DNA from 2 places in the Bacillus cereus group sp. RP37 genome. Region 2 is predicted to be linked to the other one. Evidence: riboswitches for the same ligand, from Rfam matches in the RefSeq annotation. Region 2 holds a riboswitch; the other holds the start of a gene.

Region 1 (10,181 bases), 2.6 Mb from region 2:
AGTGCAATCGTTTTTCGTGATAAAAAAGAAAAGGAAGTGGAGTGATTCACTTTCTTTTTTTGTATACTTTTTTCTGTAATATACCAAAATAGAGAAGGTATGGTGTTAATTAGAAAACGGAGGATATATATGAAAGTGTTAAAATGTGGCGTCATGTTATTGACAGTACTGTTTTTATCTCAATTACATGTGTACGCAGATGGAAATCGATGGACATGGCCTGTTGAAGGGCAGATAAGTGATTATTTTGGGACAAGGCATGGAAAACACTACGGTATAGATATAGCGGCACCGATCGGCGCGCCTGTGGCAGCTATTCAAGAGGGGAAGGTAACAAAGTCTTATTATTCAAGTAGTTATGGAAACGTTGTATTTATTAAACATGGAGAATATGAGGCTGTGTATGCACATTTAAATAAGAGATATGTAGTTCAAGGGGATAATATTTCAAAAGGAAAAATAATTGGAGAAGTAGGAAATACGGGAGAATCGCGAGGTGCACACTTACATTTAGAAGTTCATCAAGGTAGATGGACGATGGCGAAAAAGAATGCAATGAATCCATTGCTTGTTTTAAATGAACAAAGAAATGAAGTCGTTTCCTCATCGTTATATGTCGTGCAAAAAGGGGACACTTTAGTTAGTATTGCCCGGAAATTTAGTATGACAGTTAAGGAAATTAAAGAAAAAAACGGCTTGCAGCAAGAGCTGATTTATCAAAATCAACAATTATACGTAAAGTGAAAAAAAGAGCTAGTTTAACTAGCTCTTTTTTACCAAAAAATAAAGACACATATAAATCCAGAAATAGCTAAGTAGCTATATAAGTAAAATACTTTTGTTCTTGTTTTTTCGTTTGTTCGAAACAGTACAATAGTCGGTTCAATTAAACCGATTGTCAAACAAAGTAAACCAAGAAGCATACAGCCGATTGAAATGGAGTACAAGGCGATTTGTGGTGCTTGAAATGGAATCATCCATTTTAATAAAAATGCAATAAGTGCAGTGTAGCAAATGCTGCCGATGTATTTATTCAACGGTGCATTAGAACGGAAACCTGGAAGTTTTTTTAAGAAAGAGCGGGAAACAACTTCAGTTTGTAAAGATGTATGCTCTTCGATTATCTTTTGAGCTTCTTTTCCTTTTTGAAAAAGGGATAATATCCAGTTCCGCTCACCTTGAAAAATAAATTGAGAAGTTGTTAAATAATGATCCACCTTCACTTTATTCCAATTCTTCCACGGATGACGCTCACACAATTTTAATTTACTCTCTGTTTTTTTATCATACTGATAAATACTGATGCCATCTTCGTCGAAAGCAGCATAGTATGTCTCTCTTGAGAATGTGCCTAAATCAATTGGACAGTAGAAAAGTAATTCTTTTTTTAAATAAAAGTATTCTTTTCTTAAGTTTTTTTTCATTGTTTCTCGAATAGAGTGTCTCTTTTCTTTCTTCATGACATTTCCTCCATAATCCAGAAAATGTTCTTATCTTAACAATTCAACATCTTATCACTTTTAATTATATATGACTAGGGGATTCATAGGAGAAATGCCGAATTGTAAAAAAACTGGGGTGTATTGTAAAATATAGTGATTGGTTTTTGATTATATAAAATTAATAACTTATTTTTAATAAGTTACACTTTTTTTGTTCACAATACAATCGTGTTGTTGTATAATGAAGTGGAAAATAGAATATCGGTCTATCTTCGGGGCAGGGTGAAAATCCCGACCGGCGGTGATGAACTATATGTGATTTTGTTCTAAGCCCGCGAGCCGTTAAGGCAGGATTTGGTGTGATTCCAAAGCCGACAGTACAGTCTGGATGGGAGAAGATGGAGGTTCAAGCGTTCAAAAAAGATATGAATTTGAACGTCTGTTTGATGTGCCTTAAATTCTCCCTTTGTGTAAAACACAAAGGGTTTTTTCGTTCTATGAAAAAGTAGGCATAGCAGAACCTTTCCACTTTCCATGAGATGATCGATGGAAAAGGAGAGAGAAAGATGAAACAAAAAAACAGTGTAGTGCAGATGGTGAGTGTAGCAATGCTAAGTAGTATTGCATATTTACTGATGATGTTGGATTTCCCGTTCCCAGGGCTTCCGCCATTTTTAAAAATTGATTTTAGTGATGTACCAGCTCTAATTGCTGCGATTATTTTCGGGCCAGTTGCAGGGATAATTGTAGAGGCGATAAAGAATATTTTACATTACGGGATTCAAGGGAGTTTAACGGGAGTGCCAGTTGGAGAAATTGCTAACTTTATTGCAGGATGTTTATTTATTGGACCGGCAGCTTTCTTATTTAGGAAGTATCGTACTGTTAAGAGCTTAACGACAGGATTAATGCTAGGGACAATTACAATGGCGCTCATTATGAGTGTATTAAATTACATCATTATATTCCCAGCTTACACTTGGTTTTTAAATTCACCAGCTATGTCTAGCGAGGCTATAAGAACAACGGTTGTAACGGCAATCTTACCATTTAATTTGATTAAAGGAATTGTTGTGACAATTGTATTTGTAGCGTTATTCTCACGCCTGAAAGTATGGGTGTTTGCAAAAATGAAAAATGCATAAAATATAAAGTGAAACTTTAATCAGTGGGGGTTTTGTTCCTCTCCCGCTGATTATCATTCCTCACCAATCGGGCCTTTACGGGCAGCCCGACCCTCACCTAACTTCTTTGTTTTCGTTGAATTTTGAGGTGGGGGTCTTACGGCCTGGCAAATAGCGGGGTAAAATAAAACCATTAGTAGTATGGAACTACTAATGGTTTTTTATTAAGGAGAATGAAAATAAAAAAACAAAAAATACCCCTCTAATTAATGAGGGGTATTTTTTGAAGTTAATAAAAGACTATTCGAATTTTAAAGCATCGCCGTCGAATGATTCGTCAGCAACTTTAATTGAGTCAGTTGGACAACCTTCGAATGCATCCATCATATCTTCAACTAATACATCTGGAATTTCAACGATACCTTGGTTATCGTCTAACGTTACAAATGCAATACCTTCATCATCATAATCATAAATGTCTGGTGCAGCAGCGCCGCAAGCACCACATGCGATACAAGTATCTTTATCAACGATTGTATATTTTGCCATCTTTTTTCCCTCCTGATAATATGTATGTGAAAAGCTCGCCATAAAAATTATAATCTTATTGTAAAACGGTTTTTAAAACTTTTCAACATAAAATTATAATGATAATGCTTATCAATTAGAGTGTCAACTAATTTTTGAATTATGTCATAAGATTTTCAAAATACGTAAATGTTATTTCGTTTGGTACAATAGAATATATACAAGTATATATTGCCGATATGATAAGTTTAATCAGTAACGGTAGACGTTGTAATCATACAAAAAAGCAATTAAGTTAGATTGAAAGGTGGAAGCGGTAATGCAACTACAATATACTTTATTGTATTGTTTAAAACAATTGAATGGTGAAAGGACCGTTTCTTCTATTTATTATTTATTAAAGGGAAAACGTTCTTCGCAAACGTTACAAGATGGAAATATGTTCCGAATTTCTTTTTTGTTTGGAATATATAAATCGTTAAATAGAACTGAATATGATCGTGAAGTTGCAAAGTTGTTGCAAGCAGATTTGATTCAAGAAATACATGAAAATACATATTTGTTAACATCTAAAGGTAAAATGCAGTTACATACATGGGAGGAAGTGTATGCTTTTCCAGCGCATTTACATGGTTTGCACTATGGTGAATTAGGTGAAACATTTTGGAAAAGATTATCATTAATTATTCAAACTATATCTAATTTACAACAGAATAATACGAAGTTTATTCCTATTCAACAAGATACAGAAATAATGGTGTGGGTAAAACGCTTTTTAACAGGTATACCGTATAGGCGAAGTGAATTGGCAAAAAGATTATGGGGAGAAATACATAATCTTCTAGGAAAAGGTAATGCGATAGAAGCGACGATTGTAACATATCGATTAACAGGATATAAACGTATCGGTTATACATTGCAGCAATTAGCGGAAATTACGAAACAAGATATATTCAGGGTGTACTTTTTATTTTGGGGTACAATTCACTTCCTTATACAAGAAGTTCGTGATAAAGAAAATGAATTTCCGCTATTAGCTGAGATTATCTCTTATCCAAATGAGAGAGCTGAACTATTTAGTTTATCAACGAAAAAAACATATAATTTTTGGAGACAAGGGCGCTCTTTAGATGAAATAGCGACAATTAGAAATTTAAAGGTTGCAACGATAGAAGATCATTTTGTTGAAATTGCATTGCGAGAGAAAGATTTTTCTATCGAGATGTTTATGGAAAAAGACAAAATAGATAAAGTAACAAAAGTAATTGATGCATTACAAACACGTAAGTTGCGTGAGTTGAAACAAGCGGTTGGAGAAGATATCTCCTATTTTGAGGTCCGTCTTGTATTGGCACGGATGGAGGGTATAAATGAAACTTGAGGAATATTTATATAGGTGGTTTGGATATTCTGAATTTCGTCCAGGTCAAAAAGGGGTAATTACAGATTTATTGGAAGGAAAAGATGTTATAGCGATGCTTCCGACTGGAAGAGGGAAGTCTATGTGCTATCAACTTCCAGGGCTAATGCAAGAAGGAACCGTGCTTGTTGTATCACCATTATTATCTTTGATGGAAGATCAGGTTACACAATTAAAGTATGTTGTGAAAAACCGAGTGATAGCATTTAATAGTTTTCGGACAGTATATGAAAAAAGAGAAGCGATGAAAAAATTAGCTTCATATAAATTTATTTTTGTTTCACCAGAGATGTTGCAGTCGGAATTGTTAATAAGAGAATTGAAGAAAGTTCATATTTCATTATTTGTTGTGGATGAGGCTCATTGTATTTCGCAATGGGGTTATGATTTTAGACCAGACTATAAAAAACTAAATGTAGTCATTGAGAATATCGGGTCTCCTGCGGTGCTAGCATTAACAGCAACAGCGACGAAAGATGTACTTCGAGATATAGCAGAGAGTTTGAGTTTAAAGAATGTTGCGCAGCATGTATACTCTATTGATCGTCCAAATATTGCAATGGAAGTACAATTTGTGGAGACGATAGAAGAGAAGAAAGAAGCGCTTTTGGACCAGGTGATGTATTTACAAGGGCCAGGGATTGTATATTGTTCAAGCAGAGCGTGGACAGAACGTTTAACGGAATATTTAAGAGGAAAAGGCGTGACAGGTGTCGCTTTTTATCATGGCGGTATGGAACATGAAGAGCGTATGTTAATTCAACAGCAATTTATGAATGACCAGTTGCAGCTTGTAATATGCACAAGTGCTTTTGGTATGGGAGTAAATAAGTCGAATACGAGATATATTATTCATTTCCATTATCCGACTAATATAGCTTCTTATTTACAAGAAATTGGAAGGGCTGGAAGAGATGGTGAACCGAGTATAGCTATCTTACTATGTAGTCCGTTAGATCACGATTTGCCAATTTCAATAATTGAAGATGAATTGCCACGTCAGTCGCAAATAAAATTTTTATTTTCTTTACTACAAGAAAGAATGTTTCAAACGAAAGAATTACCAATAGAAGAGGTAGAAGAAATTTGTTATAATGCAGCAAGATTTAATGAACAATATTGGCGTTTCATCCGCTATCATCTCGAACAGCTTGGAATCATACAACAGCGAAAATTAAAATTAGAGAGCTTGTCAGATGAAATTATGAACAGATTAATAGCTGAAGTAGAAATAAGGCTGCGTAATAAATATAGTGAGCTAGAAAACATGAAATCATGGATACAAGTGAAAGGATGTAGACGTGAATATTTGCTGCAACAGTTCGGTTATAGAAAAGAGAACGAGTTAAAAAATTGCTGTGACTATTGTAGTATTACAAAAACAGATTATAAAAAAAGACAAGCGCAACAATCGGATTTCGACTATAATTGGGAAACAGAGTTACAAAAGCTTTTCGGTCTAGAAAAGATGGGGGAATGATGAACATTCAAAGGCATAATATTGAAGATATGAGTCCGAAAGAAATAAGGCTGAATCTGTATATCACACAGTTCATTATTATCGGTATCGGCTGTTTACTAGCGTATATATTATTCCGAGATATAAAATCGGTGTATAGTCTGTGGAAATGGGAACCGGTGTCTATACTTATAATAGGTGGCTTATTAGCAATTGGTATTGTGTTATTAGATTATGTTGCAATGCGAGTATTTCCAGAGTCTTGGTTTGATGATGGTGGTATTAACGATAGGATGTTTCAAGGAATGTCAGTTATGCATCTACTCGCTATTACGTTCATTATCGGTTTTGCAGAAGAATTTTTATTTAGAGGTGTAGTGCAGACGCACTTTGGAATTGTAATAGCGAGTTTAGTATTTGCAGTGTTACATATTCGGTATATAAAAAAGCCATTTTTGTTTTGTTTCGTCTGTTTCATTAGTTTTGTCTTTGGTTATGTATTTGAATGGACAGGAAATTTGTTTATAACAATCTTTGCACACTTTCTTGTTGATTTTATAATGGGACTCCAATTAAGAAAATAAATGGAAGGTGGTGGTGAACAACATGAGAAAACGAATTCCTGATTTTGAAGAGGAATTAGAAGTTGAGCGAGTAGAAGAAAAAGAAGGTTTACCGCCGCGTAGTGAAATTCATAGAAATAAAGAGAAAAAACAAAAGTTTAAAATGAATCATATTTTCGTCCGAGTTTTAACATTTCTATTCATATTACTACCAATTAGTATCTTATGGTATACAGATAAATATATTCAAGTGAAAAGTGATGGTAATAACGCTGGAAAAAGTGCATTTGAGGTCATTTTCTTTGATTCAGCTAAATCTGAGTCACCATCTGAGAAAGTAGTAACGCATACGGTGAAAGAGGGAGAAACTTTAGAAAGTATAGCGAAGCAATATTTTTCAGATGAAACTGGGATCGAAGTGATTAAAAAGTATAATGATTTACAAGAAGATAAAGTGAGTGTGGGTCAAGAAATAAAAATTCCGATAAAAGATAAGTCCGCAAAGCAGGAGAGCTAGTAAAATACTTGTTATAAAAACTGAGGATTATCTTTATGAGGAAGGGAGTAAAAAATATATGATATGGATTATCTTATTAAGTACTCTCATATGTATTGGTATTATATTTCTTCTTGTAATGTATACAGAAGCAATGCGTAATACTGTGTTAGAACATACTTTAATATTTGAAGAATTTCCGAAAAGTTTTCAAAAAGTAAAGGTGTTTTTTATTTCTGATATTCATAGAAGAGTCATTCCAAGTACGTTAATTGAACAAGTAAAAGGAAAAGTAGATCTTGTAATTATTGGTGGTGATTTAGCGGAAAGAGGTGTCCCTTTATCAAAAATCTCTGCAAATATACAAAAGTTAAGAGAGATAGCTCCTGTATATTTTGTATGGGGAAATAATGATTATGAGATTGAATATCACGAATTAGATGCTTTGTTATTAGAAAATAATGTGAAAGTTTTAGATAATACAAGAGTTATATTTGAGTCTGAATTAGGAGAGAAAATTTGTTTGCTTGGTGTAGATGATGTTGGTTTGAAACGAGATCGTTTAGATTTAGCGTTGGCTGATTGTAAAGAAGATGGTTTTCGTATATTAATTAGCCACAACCCTGACATATTAAATAAAATGTCTGGAAAAGAACAAATTTCACTTGTGTTAAGTGGGCATACACATGGAGGACAGATTCGATTATTCCCGTCTAAAAAATATTTAAAAGGTGGCGTATATAAGCATTCCAATGTGACTCTTTTTGTTAGTAATGGATATGGAACGACGCTGATTCCACTTCGCTTTCGAGCACCTGCTCAAACACATATTATTACGTTATGCGGAGGGAAATGATGCCAACTCTAAACGGAAAATATAACATAAAAGCTGTTTCGAATATAATTGGAGTTCAGCCGAGTACGCTTCGTGCGTGGGAAAGACGATATCAAATTATTGCCCCAAAGCGGAATCATGCGGGGCATCGATTATATACAGAAGAGCATATTCAAATTTTGAAATGGTTAATGGACAAAGTTTCTTCTGGTATGATGATTGGACAAGCAGTTCAATTATTAGAAGGGAATCGTTTGCAGAGTAATGTTCAAGAAGAAATACATTACGATAAAGAAGTTGTTTTAGTGGACGATTTACTACAAGCTTTGTTAAAATTTGATGAAATTACAACTTCTGCATTGTTAAACGAGGCTTTTAGTATTTATGCAACAGAAAAAGTTATAGCAAGTATGATTCTTCAAGTGACAAATAAATTGTTAACGTTAAAAAATAATAATGAAGTTACAATGGTGCAATTCCAATATGTCGTATCATTTTTACAAACTCGTCTAGGAATGGTGTATCATAATGCATCATCGTTTTCTTCTATACACAAAGTTGTTGTGTTAGAAAATAATATGTTGAAAGGATTTGTTTTCTCAACGTATTTACGCTTAAAAGGATATGAGGTGATATATATTAGGTCGAACTTAGCAGAAGATAGTATTTTGTTAGCTGTTGAGCAAATACAGCCTACATATGTAGTAGTCTCTTTTGATGACGGAAGAGAACTTAAGAATGCGATGAATTACTTGAGTTTGTTGCAAGAAAAAAGTGAGAACCTTTCTGCTGGGTTTATAGGAAAAATAGGTGCTCGAGATCAGTTGAACATTCAAACAAGCTTAATTGGTGATACGAAAGAAGAATGGGATGATTGGTTAAAAATGTTAGAATAGTTGTTCGAAAAGAACCATCTATTTTCTATTTCATATAATAAAAATTATATTCACTGGTTGCGCAGGGAGGGTATGAGATGAGGCTGGAACGATTAAATTACAATAAGATAAAAATTTTCTTAACATTTGATGATTTATCTGAACGAGGATTAACGAAAGAAGATTTGTGGAGAAATGCACCGAAAGTTCAGCAATTATTTCGTGATATGATGCAAGAAGCAAATAAGGAACTAGGATTTGAAGCGGATGGTCCGATTGCAGTTGAAGTATTTTCTCTACAAGCGCAAGGAATGGTCGTAATTGTAACGAAAGAACATCAAGATGTGGATACAGATGATGAGTTCCGTGACGAGTTTATTGAAATGCAAGTGACTCTAGATGAAAGCGAGCATATACTTTATGAGTTTGCTACACTAGATGACGTAATTAACCTGTCGAATCGTTTATATAACCTTGATGTAACTGGCGGAAAGCTATTTACGTGGGATGGGCGTTTCTATCTTTGGATGGAAGAAGAGGAGCAAGTTCAATTACTGAAGGCAGATTTTATAGCTATTTTAGCGGAATATGGTAATCCGTCTACAGCAACTATTTATCGTTTAATGGAGTACGGTAAAGAATTAATGGCTTCTCAAGCAATTGAACAAATACACCATTACTTTGTAAAAAAACAAAACCTTAGCTAATATAACATGGCTAAGGTTTTGTTTTTTTATTTGGAAAAACTAAAAGTATGGTCTGAAAATTTCAAAACGACTCATGGTATAGAGTGAATTATAAATACTTGAGCATTCTTTATTGTATTTAAATATATCTTTTCAAGGCGCTGTATGTAAGTGAAATAAAAAATATTTAAATATTTAAGTATTTTACTTTTCTAAAAGCAATAAAAGGACTATAATGATAGTGAAAACGCTTGCAACAGAAAATAGTTTGTATATATTTGTTAGCGTTTTCTATTGCATTCCAAATTTAACGGTGTATACTAGGCAATGAAGGTTTACTAAACAAGTGAAATTACAGGGGGTTTACTTACTATGGTAGCCGAAAAGGGAACTCAAACAAAAACACAACAACAAAGGGAACAACATTTTGAACTATTGAATTCGACACAAATTGTTATTAGTGAAGCATTAGAAAAATTGGGTTATCCAAACGAAGTATATGAATTATTAAAAGAACCAATTCGTATGATGACAGTGAAAATACCAGTTCGTATGGATGACGGGACTGTTAAAATATTTACAGGATATCGTGCACAACATAATGATGCTGTTGGTCCAACGAAAGGTGGAATTCGCTTCCATCCGAATGTAACAGAAAACGAAGTGAAAGCACTTTCAATCTGGATGAGTTTAAAATGTGGTATTGTTGATTTACCATACGGCGGAGGTAAAGGTGGAATTATCTGTGACCCG
Region 2 (10,181 bases):
TACTTATTTTATTCATCATTTTAACGATGGCTTGTTTCTCACAAAATGTGATTCCTGTTCATATCGCTTTCATCCCCATCTTAATTCCAGCACTTTTAAAAGTATTAAATGAGCTGAAAGTGGATCGCAGACTTGTTACATGTATTATTACATTCGGATTGATTACTCCTTATATGTGGATTCCAGCAGGGTTCGGAAAAATTTATCATGACGTATTGCAAACAAATGCTGCGCAAAGCGGTCTTACATTTGATGTCGCGCTTATTCCAAAAGCAATGACTATTCCAGCAATCGGTATGATTATCGGATTATGTGTAGCGGTATTCATTACATACCGAAAACCTCGTACGTATGAAACAGAACAAATTCATACTACTGCAAATGAAATCGTTCCCTATACAAAACGGAGCATTACTTTCGGATTATTATCTATCATAGCCACATTAACTGTTCAATTAGCAACAGAATCAATGATTTTCGGTGCTTTAGCGGGGATTATCGTTTTATCAGTAAGTGGTAGTCTACCACTTAAAGAAGCAGATGCGATATTAACAAGCGGAATGCGTATGATGTCCTTTATCGGTTTTGTTATGATTGCTGCCGCTGGATTTGGCGCTGTTCTTCGAAAAACAGGACATGTTGAATCTCTCGTGCAAACGAGTGCTCATATAATCGGAAATAACAAACCACTCGCTGCATTTCTTATGCTTATTATTGGACTTCTCGTTACGATGGGAATTGGTTCATCCTTTTCAACCATTCCTATCTTAACAACAATTTTTGTACCTCTTTGCATGCAGCTTGGATTTAGTCCAATGGCCACAATTGCAATTATCGGTACAGCCGGAGCGCTAGGTGATGCCGGATCTCCAGCGTCAGATAGTACACTTGGACCAACATCAGGTTTAAATGCTGATGGTCAACACCATCATATATGGGATACATGTGTACCGACTTTTCTGCATTATAATATACCGTTACTTATATTCGGCTTTATTGCCGCAATTACATTATAAAAGGTGCGTTTTATACGCACCTTTTACTTTTTTATTTTTCCTTTTAATTGTTGAAAAGCTATTTTCCCATTATCTTCGACATAGCTTTCAATTGCCGGTAGTGATGGAGCTATCCATTCACACTCCATACTCCCATTCGGCCCAATAATTTTCAATTTATCTGGTATATGTATATTTAGAAATCTCGCTGACCGAATTAACTCAATAGCAATCTGATCACTTGAGGCTACAATTCCATCTATATACGGATTGTTTTGCAATAATGTAATAAACTGTTTATTCGTATACCCTTGTACACATACTTCTCGATAAGAGATTCCTTCCTCCCAAACAGCGTCTAAAAATCCTGATATGTGCTCTTCCATTTCTTCACTATCTTCTCCCTCATCGAAATAAGCAAGAAAGTGACAGCCTTTCTCTTTTAATACAGAAACCGCCCTTTGTCCACTTTCATAATGATTTGCATAGGATTTTTTTTCATCAATCACAACAAACGGAAGTGAAATTTCTCCTATACTTTTAAAGACTGATCTTGTCACAATAACACCTGCAACGTTATTTTCTTTCAACATATGTATGTATCTATCTTTATTCTCTATATTACAAACAATGATTTGATATCCTTCTTTATACGCTATTTCCTCAATACAATGTAGCAAAGTGATGTTTGATAGGTCATATAAATTATCTACAAGTAATGCAATTATCGTTGAATTTTGTTTAAACAATGGCTTTGTTGCACTATTTGGCCTATAACGTAATTCCTCAATTGCTTCCTTTACTTGTTTTACTGTGTCCTCATGAACGTATCCTTTTTCATTAATAACTCGTGAAACGGTTGCGACTGAAACACCTGCCAATTTTGCAACATCACGTATAGTTGCCACATCGTCACCCCTTAATATGGTAATAGATTACAATTTTACGGTAACCTAAATTACAATTTTCGTCAAGATTAATAACTTATATTCCTGAAAATTGTTACATCAATTCGTTAAGTGATACCCCAACTGAATTTCATGTACAATTGGAATATTATCATATCCGATACGTGGAATTTCTTTCTTTATTTTTCGCGCCTCTTCCACTGCATTCACATATAAATTGGTCATCATAAAGTTCCGTTTTTGGTAAAAGCGTAAAGCGTTCATATTATCATTTGTTGTAATGAGCCATACCTCCTTGCAATGTTTCTCTTTTGCAACTTGTAATACACAGTCCACAAGTTTCGTCCCTATTCCTTTTCTTTCTTCAAAGCTATCTAACGATACAATTTCGCACATATTTCCGGTCACTTCATACGTTATAATTCCGATTATTCTGTCATCTAATAACGCAACAAATCCTGGCAATTCTTCTAACTGATGCCCCTTACCACGCGAAACCATCAATGAACTCCCCCAGTTCTCACACATGAATATTCGGATTGTTTCTTTCATCGCCGGCGTAATTTTTTGTATATACACCATTTCCTATTTCTCCCCTTTTCTATCATTGTGATACAATGTAAGTGTATCACATGTAACGGTATTTGGAGGATGAGGTAAAGTATGAAACGTTTTTTTGCAGCATTGTTTACTATACTAGGTGCAATAACTGCCCTTGGGATTTTCTTTACAAATAAAGTGATGTACTTAAAGAAAAAAACAGAGGAAGAAGTACTCGAAAGAGAAACGAAAAAACATTTTCGTATAGAGGATTTTGATGCTCTTCATAAAGAAGAAATTCATATTCCTTCGCAATTTGGATATGATCTTCACGGATATTACATTCCTGCTGGTCATTCCAATAAGTTTATGATTTTTTGTCACGGCGTAACTGTAAATAAAATGAACTCTGTAAAATATGCAAGGTTATTTTTAAACAGAGGATATAATGTCGTTATTTATGATCATCGTCGTCATGGTAAAACTGGTGGAAAAACAACAAGCTATGGATACTATGAAAAACATGATTTAAAATCTGTAGTTGACTGGCTAAAAAGTCGTTTTGGAACAAATATAACACTCGGTATTCATGGTGAATCTATGGGAGCTGCAACACTTCTTCAATATGCAGGACTTGTAGAAGATGGTGCTGATTTCTATATTGCAGATTGTCCTTTTTCTGATTTCTACGGGCAGTTACAACACCGTTTAAAGGTTGAATTCCATTTACCTAAATGGCCTTTATTACCTTTAGCAAATGCTTTTTTAAAAGTACGTGACGGTTATACGATTCGTGAAGTTTCACCAATCGATTGTATAAAAAACATTCAAAATCCCGTCCTCTTTATTCATAGTAAAGATGATGATTATATTTTAGCTGATATGACGAAAGCACTATATGAAGCAAAAGAAAACAATAAACAACTTTATATTGCAGAACGCGGCGCACACGCTTGCTCTTATAACGAAAATAAAGAAGAGTATGAAGCAGCCGTTGATCAATTTTTAAAATCATATGTAAAAGAAACAAAAAACAGGCTTGCATAAGCCTGTTTTTTTTATTGCGCTAAAACGTCTGTAACTTGTTCCATGTTTTCAGAAATCCATTGCACTGCTTCATCCAGTGTTGGAAATTCTGTCGTTTGAAATGTTACTTCATCTTGAAGTAACCAAACATCCTTTGCCTCTTGCCCTACACCTGCAATGGACCAATGTAACAAACTATATGGATGATTATCATTCAAAAATGATGCCCACGTGCGCTCATTTGCAATGTTTCGTAATGTATGTAATTGTTTATCCATCTCTCGTCACCTTACTCTAGTCAGTTATAAAAAACATTATAACACTGTCTTCTCTTTCAAACAAAGTGCTCTTTTTGCCCCGCTATTTGCGGGCAGTAAAACTCCCACCTCAAAATTCGGCTGAAACAAAGAAGTTAGGTGGGAGATTAACTGCCCCTAAAAGCCCGATTGGTTCAACTAATAATCAGCGGGGGATACCTCCCCCATTGATTAAAGTTTCACTTTATATTGTCAAGCACTTCTCTTGATTATATGATGGAATTAAGCGTTTGGGAAGGAGGGATAACGTTGGCAAAAGTACAAATTAAAGTAAATGATAATGGCTCTTTTCGCGTTACAGGGGACGTGGAATTAGTCGATTCACAAGGGAATGTATTCCCAGCAAAACCGGCATTTTCTTTATGCCGTTGTGGTTTATCAAAAAATATGCCTTATTGCGATGCTTCGCATAAAGGTAAATTCGAGTCTGTTGTTAGAGCACCAGAGGCAGAATAATTTAACATGTGACATGCACATTTTTTTGTGCATGTTTTTTCTTTTTAGTAACTCCGTTATATCCCTTCTCCTTACAACATTTCTAATACTTTTGTCTCCATTCCAGCCTACATATATTTTCACACAATTCTTCACATTCGAATATTTTTTTCTAGCCTTTTATTTTTTTTGTGCTATAATTTGAGCAAACAACATCCTTCGGGGTCGGGTGAAATTCCCAACCGGCGGTGATGAAGTGCAAACTTCTAAGTCCGTGACCCGTTTTCAACTTGAAAACGGTGGATCTAGTGAAACTCTAGGGCCGACAGTATAGTCTGGATGGGAGAAGGATATGTTTCTAGTTTTTTATATAGTGAATACACTTTTATTTCAGTATGCATATTTTTAAAGGTTCATTTTGATTCTTTATATATGTTTAGTTTTCTATACTCATTTTTTTATACTGAAATAAAAAGAGACAACTAGCGTTTGAAAAATTCGATATTTTGCTAGGCTTTTTCCTTATGCAGAAATATCAATTATCGTTAGGTTTCTTTCCTATGCTTTCGTATTCAAACTATATTTCTAGAAATCACGTCTCCCAAACCCCAAGGATATTAAATCCTTGGGGTTTTTTGATTTTTTTAGGAGAGGTGAAGAGAATGACAGATCAAGAATATATGAGGATTGCCTTGCAGTTAGCAGAAGGGACATCTGGGCAAACAAGCCCAAATCCTATGGTTGGTGCTGTTGTTATAAAAGATGGAAACATCGTCGGTATGGGCGCCCATTTACGTGCTGGTGAAGGACACGCAGAAGTTCACGCCCTTCATATGGCTGGTGAGAAGGCAAAAGGAGCTACCGTTTATGTAACTCTTGAACCTTGTAGCCATTTTGGAAAAACACCACCTTGCTGTGAATTGCTCATCAAAAAAGGAGTCAAACGGGTTGTAATTGCTACTCTTGATTGCAATCCTCTCGTTTCTGGTAATGGAAAAAGGAGATTAGAAGAAGCTGGTATCGAAGTAACTACCGGTGTTCTTGAAGCAGAAGCAGTTTTATTAAATCGTTACTTTTTTCACTACATGAAAACGAAACGCCCATTTGTAACAATAAAAACAGCGATGAGCTTAGATGGAAAAACAGCAACTGTAACTGGTGAAAGTAAGTGGATTACAGGGGAAGAAGCACGAGCTGATGTTCACCAATATCGCCATACACATGATGCGATTCTCGTTGGAGTGAATACGGTTATCGCTGATAATCCACATTTAACGACAAGAATTCCAAATGGGGGGAAACATCCTATTCGCGTTATTTTAGATAACCATTTACGAACGCCACCATCTTCTCATGTCATAACAGATGGTTTAGCACCGACATGGATTATTGTCGGTAAGGATGTAAATAAAGAGAAAATAGCTTCTTATGAATCTGAAAATATAGCTATTTTCCAAATGAAAACGAAGCAAATTGAAATCCAAGATCTCTTACACTTACTTGGCGAAAAACAAATCCTTTCTCTTTTCGTCGAAGGTGGTCAAACAGTTCATACGAGTTTCTTACAAACAAAGTATTTCAATGAAATTGTGACTTATATAAGCCCAAAATTAATTGGCGGGCAAGACGCTCCTACTTTATTTGGCGGAAATGGTTTTTCAAAATTACAAGATGCACTTTCCTTGGAAATTCAAGAGATGAAACAAATTGGCGATGATATAAAAATCGTTGCGAATGCCCGAAGTGAGGTGACGGAATGTTTACAGGAATTGTAGAAGAATTAGGAACGATTGCAAACATGCAACAAAGCGGAGAATCGATGAAGTTAACGATCCATGCAAATAAAATTTTATCAGATGTTCACTTAGGTGACAGTATCGCGGTTAACGGTATTTGCTTAACTGTAACGAGTTTCACAACAACTTCATTCACAGTGGATGCAATGCCCGAAACGATGCAATCAACATCCCTTCGCATGCTTAAACCGCACTGTAAAGTAAATTTAGAGCGAGCAATGGCTGCAAACGGACGATTCGGTGGACATTTCGTTTCAGGACATATCGATGGCATCGGAACGATATTAAACAAAAAACAACATTATAATGCCCTCTATTACAAAATAGCTATTTCTGATGAATTGCTACGCTATTGTTTGCATAAAGGGTCCGTCGCTGTTGATGGAACGAGTTTAACAATATTTGATATAGACGAATCTTCCATTACAATTTCACTCATCCCGCACACAGTAAGTGAATCTGTTATCGGAGAAAAGAATGCCGGTGACATCGTAAACATTGAGTGTGACATGATTGGTAAATACATCGAACGCTTTATTTCTAAACCTGTAAAACGAACAGGTTCAATGAGCGAAAGCTTTTTACAAGAAAACGGATTTCTATAAGGGGGAAGCATGATGTTTCATCGTATTGAAGAAGCTCTAGAAGATTTAAAACAAGGAAAAGTCGTTATTGTATGTGATGATGAAAACCGTGAAAATGAAGGCGATTTTATCGCTTTAGCAGAGTATATTACGCCAGAAACAATTAACTTTATGATTACACATGGACGTGGTCTCGTTTGTGTACCGATTACGGAAGGGTACGCAGAACGTCTACAATTAGAACCAATGGTAGCTCATAATACAGATTCGCATCATACTGCATTTACAGTGAGTATTGATCATGTTTCTACAACAACAGGGATTAGTGCCCACGAACGTGCAACTACGATACAAGAATTATTAAATCCTGCATCAAAAGGTGCTGATTTCAATCGTCCTGGACATATCTTTCCATTAATTGCGAAAGAAGGCGGTGTCCTGCGCCGTGCTGGTCATACAGAAGCTGCTGTCGATTTAGCACAGCTTTGCGGAGCAGAACCAGCTGGAGTTATTTGCGAAATTATTAATGAGGACGGTACGATGGCACGCGTACCTGATTTAATACAGTGCGCAAAACAATTTGATATAAAAATGATTACAATAGAAGATTTAATTGCTTATCGCCGCCACCATGAAACATTAGTGACGCGAGAAGTGGAAATTACATTACCTACAGATTTCGGTACTTTCCATGCAATTGGCTATTCTAATTCATTGGATTCGAAAGAGCATATCGCACTCGTAAAAGGTGATATTTCAACAGGAGAGCCTGTACTTGTACGCGTTCATTCAGAATGTTTAACAGGAGATGTATTTGGCTCGTGCCGCTGTGATTGCGGACCACAACTCCATGCTGCACTGGCTCAAATTGAGCGTGAAGGCAAAGGCGTTCTTCTTTATATGAGACAAGAAGGACGAGGTATTGGGCTTCTTAATAAGCTTCGCGCTTATAAGTTACAAGAAGAAGGCTTCGATACTGTAGAAGCAAATGAAAAGCTTGGATTCCCAGCTGATTTGCGTGATTACGGTATTGGCGCTCAAATTTTAAAAGATTTAGGTTTACAACATTTACGATTATTAACGAATAACCCGCGAAAAATTGCTGGCTTACAAGGTTACGATTTAGAAGTAATCGAGCGTGTACCATTGCAAATGCCAACAAAAGAAGAGAATAAAACGTATTTACAAACGAAAGTAAACAAATTAGGACATTTACTAAACTTATAATTAAGGGAGAGATTTATTATGGTATTCGAAGGTCATTTAGTTGGTACAGGATTAAAAGTTGGGGTTGTTGTTGGACGTTTTAATGAATTTATTACAAGTAAGTTACTTGGCGGCGCTTTAGACGGATTAAAGCGTCACGGTGTAGAAGAAACTGATATCGATGTTGCTTGGGTTCCTGGCGCATTTGAAATTCCTTTAATCGCTAAAAAAATGGCTAATAGCGGGAAGTATGATGCTGTTATTACGTTAGGTACTGTAATTCGCGGTGCTACAACACATTACGATTACGTTTGTAACGAAGTAGCAAAAGGTGTTGCATCTTTATCACTTCAAACAGACATACCAGTTATTTTCGGTGTATTAACGACAGAAACAATTGAACAAGCGATTGAACGCGCGGGCACGAAAGCTGGTAATAAAGGCTATGAATCCGCAGTTGCTGCGATTGAAATGGCTCACTTATCAAAACAATGGGCATAAAAAAATAAAAAGAGGCTGCGGCCTCTTTTTTATTTTTTTACTTTTTTCCGTACATCTTTTATTAATTCATCCATTGTTTTTCCTTCTGTTTGTATACGAAGCGTTTGTGCTGTTCTCCATACATTCTCTCTTTTTTTCGCTTCTTCTATAATAGTAATTTCTTTTCGTACTTCCTTTAAATCTTTCCCTTCTGTTTTCAATCCAAAATGTTCAGCTTTCGTTCGAAAATGTTGTTCAATTCGTTGTTGCATCTCTTTTTGCTCAGGATTTTCGGTGGCCTTAACTGGATCAGCACTTATTGCTTTTAGTAAAATTAGACAAGTCATAATCGCTAATATATATTTGTGCATGTAAAATCCTCCAACCCAATATAAATTACATATTTACTATGTACAATTGGGGCTTGGAAAATTCGTCCACCAAAACTCTTTTTCCGCTCAAAAACCAATAGTATCAAACGTTCACAACTATTTATTACATTTTATTTACAAAAAAAGCAAACTCTTTTACAAGTTTGCTTTTTTATCTATCTTATAATGCACATTCTTCAATCTCAAACCCTAAATCCTCAATCATACCCCAGTCTGCAGTCGGTTCTTGTCCAGCTGTCGTTAAGTAATCTCCAACAAAAATAGAGTTTGCTGCAAATAAACCGATTGGCTGTACAGAACGTAAATTGATTTCACGTCCTCCTGAAATGCGAATTTCTTTCGTTGGGTTTACAAAACGCATCATCGCCAGCACTTTTAAACATTCTACTGGTGTTAACTCTTTTTGTCCTTCAAGCGGCGTACCCTTTACAGCAACAAGGAAATTACATGGAATTGAATCTGCATCTATACGTTGTAATTCAAATGCAATTTCAGCACGCTCTTCTATTGTCTCTCCCATTCCAAAAATCGCCCCAGAGCATGGTGAAATGCCCGCTTGTTTCGCTTTTTGAACTGTATCAACACGATCGTCATACGTATGAGTGGAGCAAATGCTTTCGTAATTATTTGCATGTGTATTTAAATTGTGGTTATAACGATGCACTCCCGCGTCTGCTAAACGTCTGGCTTGATCTTCGTTTAAGAAACCTAAACAACAACAAATCTTCAAATCTGTCGTTTCACGAATCTCCTTAACTGCTCCAATTACGTGATTCACCTCTTTATCTGTCGGACGACGGCCAGATGCTACAATACAATATGTACCCGCTTTACGGCGAATTGCTTCGTGTGCTCCTTCTACAATCTTTTCCTGCGTTAGCCATGCATATTTATCAATCGGTGCCTCTGAAATAATAGACTGTGAACAATATCCGCAATCTTCAGGACATAATCCAGATTTCGTATTAATAATCATATTTAATTTTACTTTCTTACCAAAGTGATGATGGCGAATGATGTAAGCTGCATTCATAATTTCTAAAACTTCTGTATCATCAGCTTCTAATATCGCTATTGCATCCTCTTTCGTAATCATTTTCTCTTCTACTACGTCGTATGCAATTTTTTTCCAATCCCTTTTTGTTTGTACTTGTTTCATTTCATCTCTTCCCCTCTTTTGTTATATGCATAAATAAAGCGTGATACGTCGCCATTATCCCTTCATTTTCCGTGAAGTCTCTTTCATATATGCGAAGCATCGCACGAAAGAGTGAGGGACTTTGGCAATATGATTCTTCATTACTATTGGTCGCTCCTACTTTTCGAATAGAGTGCAGAAACTCCCTAACTTCTGTAAATCTCTCTATGTAACATGTTTCAGAAACATGCACATCCCCTGTTTCTATCTCACATATATGGCGCAACTGACCTTTCGAATAAAAACGTTGCCCAATTGATGTTTCATTTTGTATATTTTTTTCTTCTTTCGCCCGCTGGAACGA

Evidence for each region. A riboswitch is a leader RNA that binds a small molecule or an ion and turns the genes downstream of it on or off. The one in region 2 is predicted to bind FMN.
Region 1: another riboswitch for FMN. It lies ahead of QCI44_RS20685 (ECF transporter S component); the one in region 2 lies ahead of ribD (bifunctional diaminohydroxyphosphoribosylaminopyrimidine deaminase/5-amino-6-(5-phosphoribosylamino)uracil reductase RibD).

Annotation. Positions count from the first base shown of each region.
Region 1 covers NZ_JARVHP010000001.1:3,916,608-3,926,788, reverse strand. The annotation lists gene QCI44_RS20700 (cob(I)yrinic acid a,c-diamide adenosyltransferase) at 1-45, shown strand, start outside; gene QCI44_RS20695 (peptidoglycan DD-metalloendopeptidase family protein) at 130-744, shown strand; gene QCI44_RS20690 (hypothetical protein) at 774-1,460, opposite strand; FMN riboswitch at 1,707-1,846, shown strand; gene QCI44_RS20685 (ECF transporter S component) at 2,009-2,587, shown strand; gene QCI44_RS20680 (ferredoxin) at 2,867-3,115, opposite strand; gene QCI44_RS20675 (YpbB family protein) at 3,414-4,475, shown strand; gene QCI44_RS20670 (RecQ family ATP-dependent DNA helicase) at 4,465-5,994, shown strand; gene QCI44_RS20665 (CPBP family intramembrane glutamic endopeptidase) at 5,994-6,557, shown strand; gene QCI44_RS20660 (LysM peptidoglycan-binding domain-containing protein) at 6,580-7,053, shown strand; gene QCI44_RS20655 (metallophosphoesterase) at 7,112-7,888, shown strand; gene QCI44_RS20650 (MerR family transcriptional regulator) at 7,888-8,763, shown strand; gene QCI44_RS20645 (genetic competence negative regulator) at 8,841-9,449, shown strand; gene gudB (NAD-specific glutamate dehydrogenase) at 9,801-10,181, shown strand, end outside.
Region 2 covers NZ_JARVHP010000001.1:1,312,576-1,322,756, reverse strand. The annotation lists gene QCI44_RS07085 (Na+/H+ antiporter family protein) at 1-1,016, shown strand, start outside; gene QCI44_RS07080 (LacI family DNA-binding transcriptional regulator) at 1,040-1,903, opposite strand; gene QCI44_RS07075 (GNAT family N-acetyltransferase) at 2,003-2,485, opposite strand; gene QCI44_RS07070 (alpha/beta hydrolase) at 2,567-3,490, shown strand; gene QCI44_RS07065 (DUF2552 family protein) at 3,502-3,747, opposite strand; gene QCI44_RS07060 (CDGSH iron-sulfur domain-containing protein) at 4,036-4,242, shown strand; FMN riboswitch at 4,433-4,576, shown strand; gene ribD (bifunctional diaminohydroxyphosphoribosylaminopyrimidine deaminase/5-amino-6-(5-phosphoribosylamino)uracil reductase RibD) at 4,884-5,996, shown strand; gene ribE (riboflavin synthase subunit alpha) at 5,978-6,622, shown strand; gene ribBA (bifunctional 3,4-dihydroxy-2-butanone 4-phosphate synthase/GTP cyclohydrolase II) at 6,635-7,828, shown strand; gene ribH (6,7-dimethyl-8-ribityllumazine synthase) at 7,847-8,308, shown strand; gene QCI44_RS07035 (hypothetical protein) at 8,338-8,658, opposite strand; gene bioB (biotin synthase) at 8,840-9,838, opposite strand; gene bioC (malonyl-ACP O-methyltransferase BioC) at 9,840-10,181, opposite strand, start outside.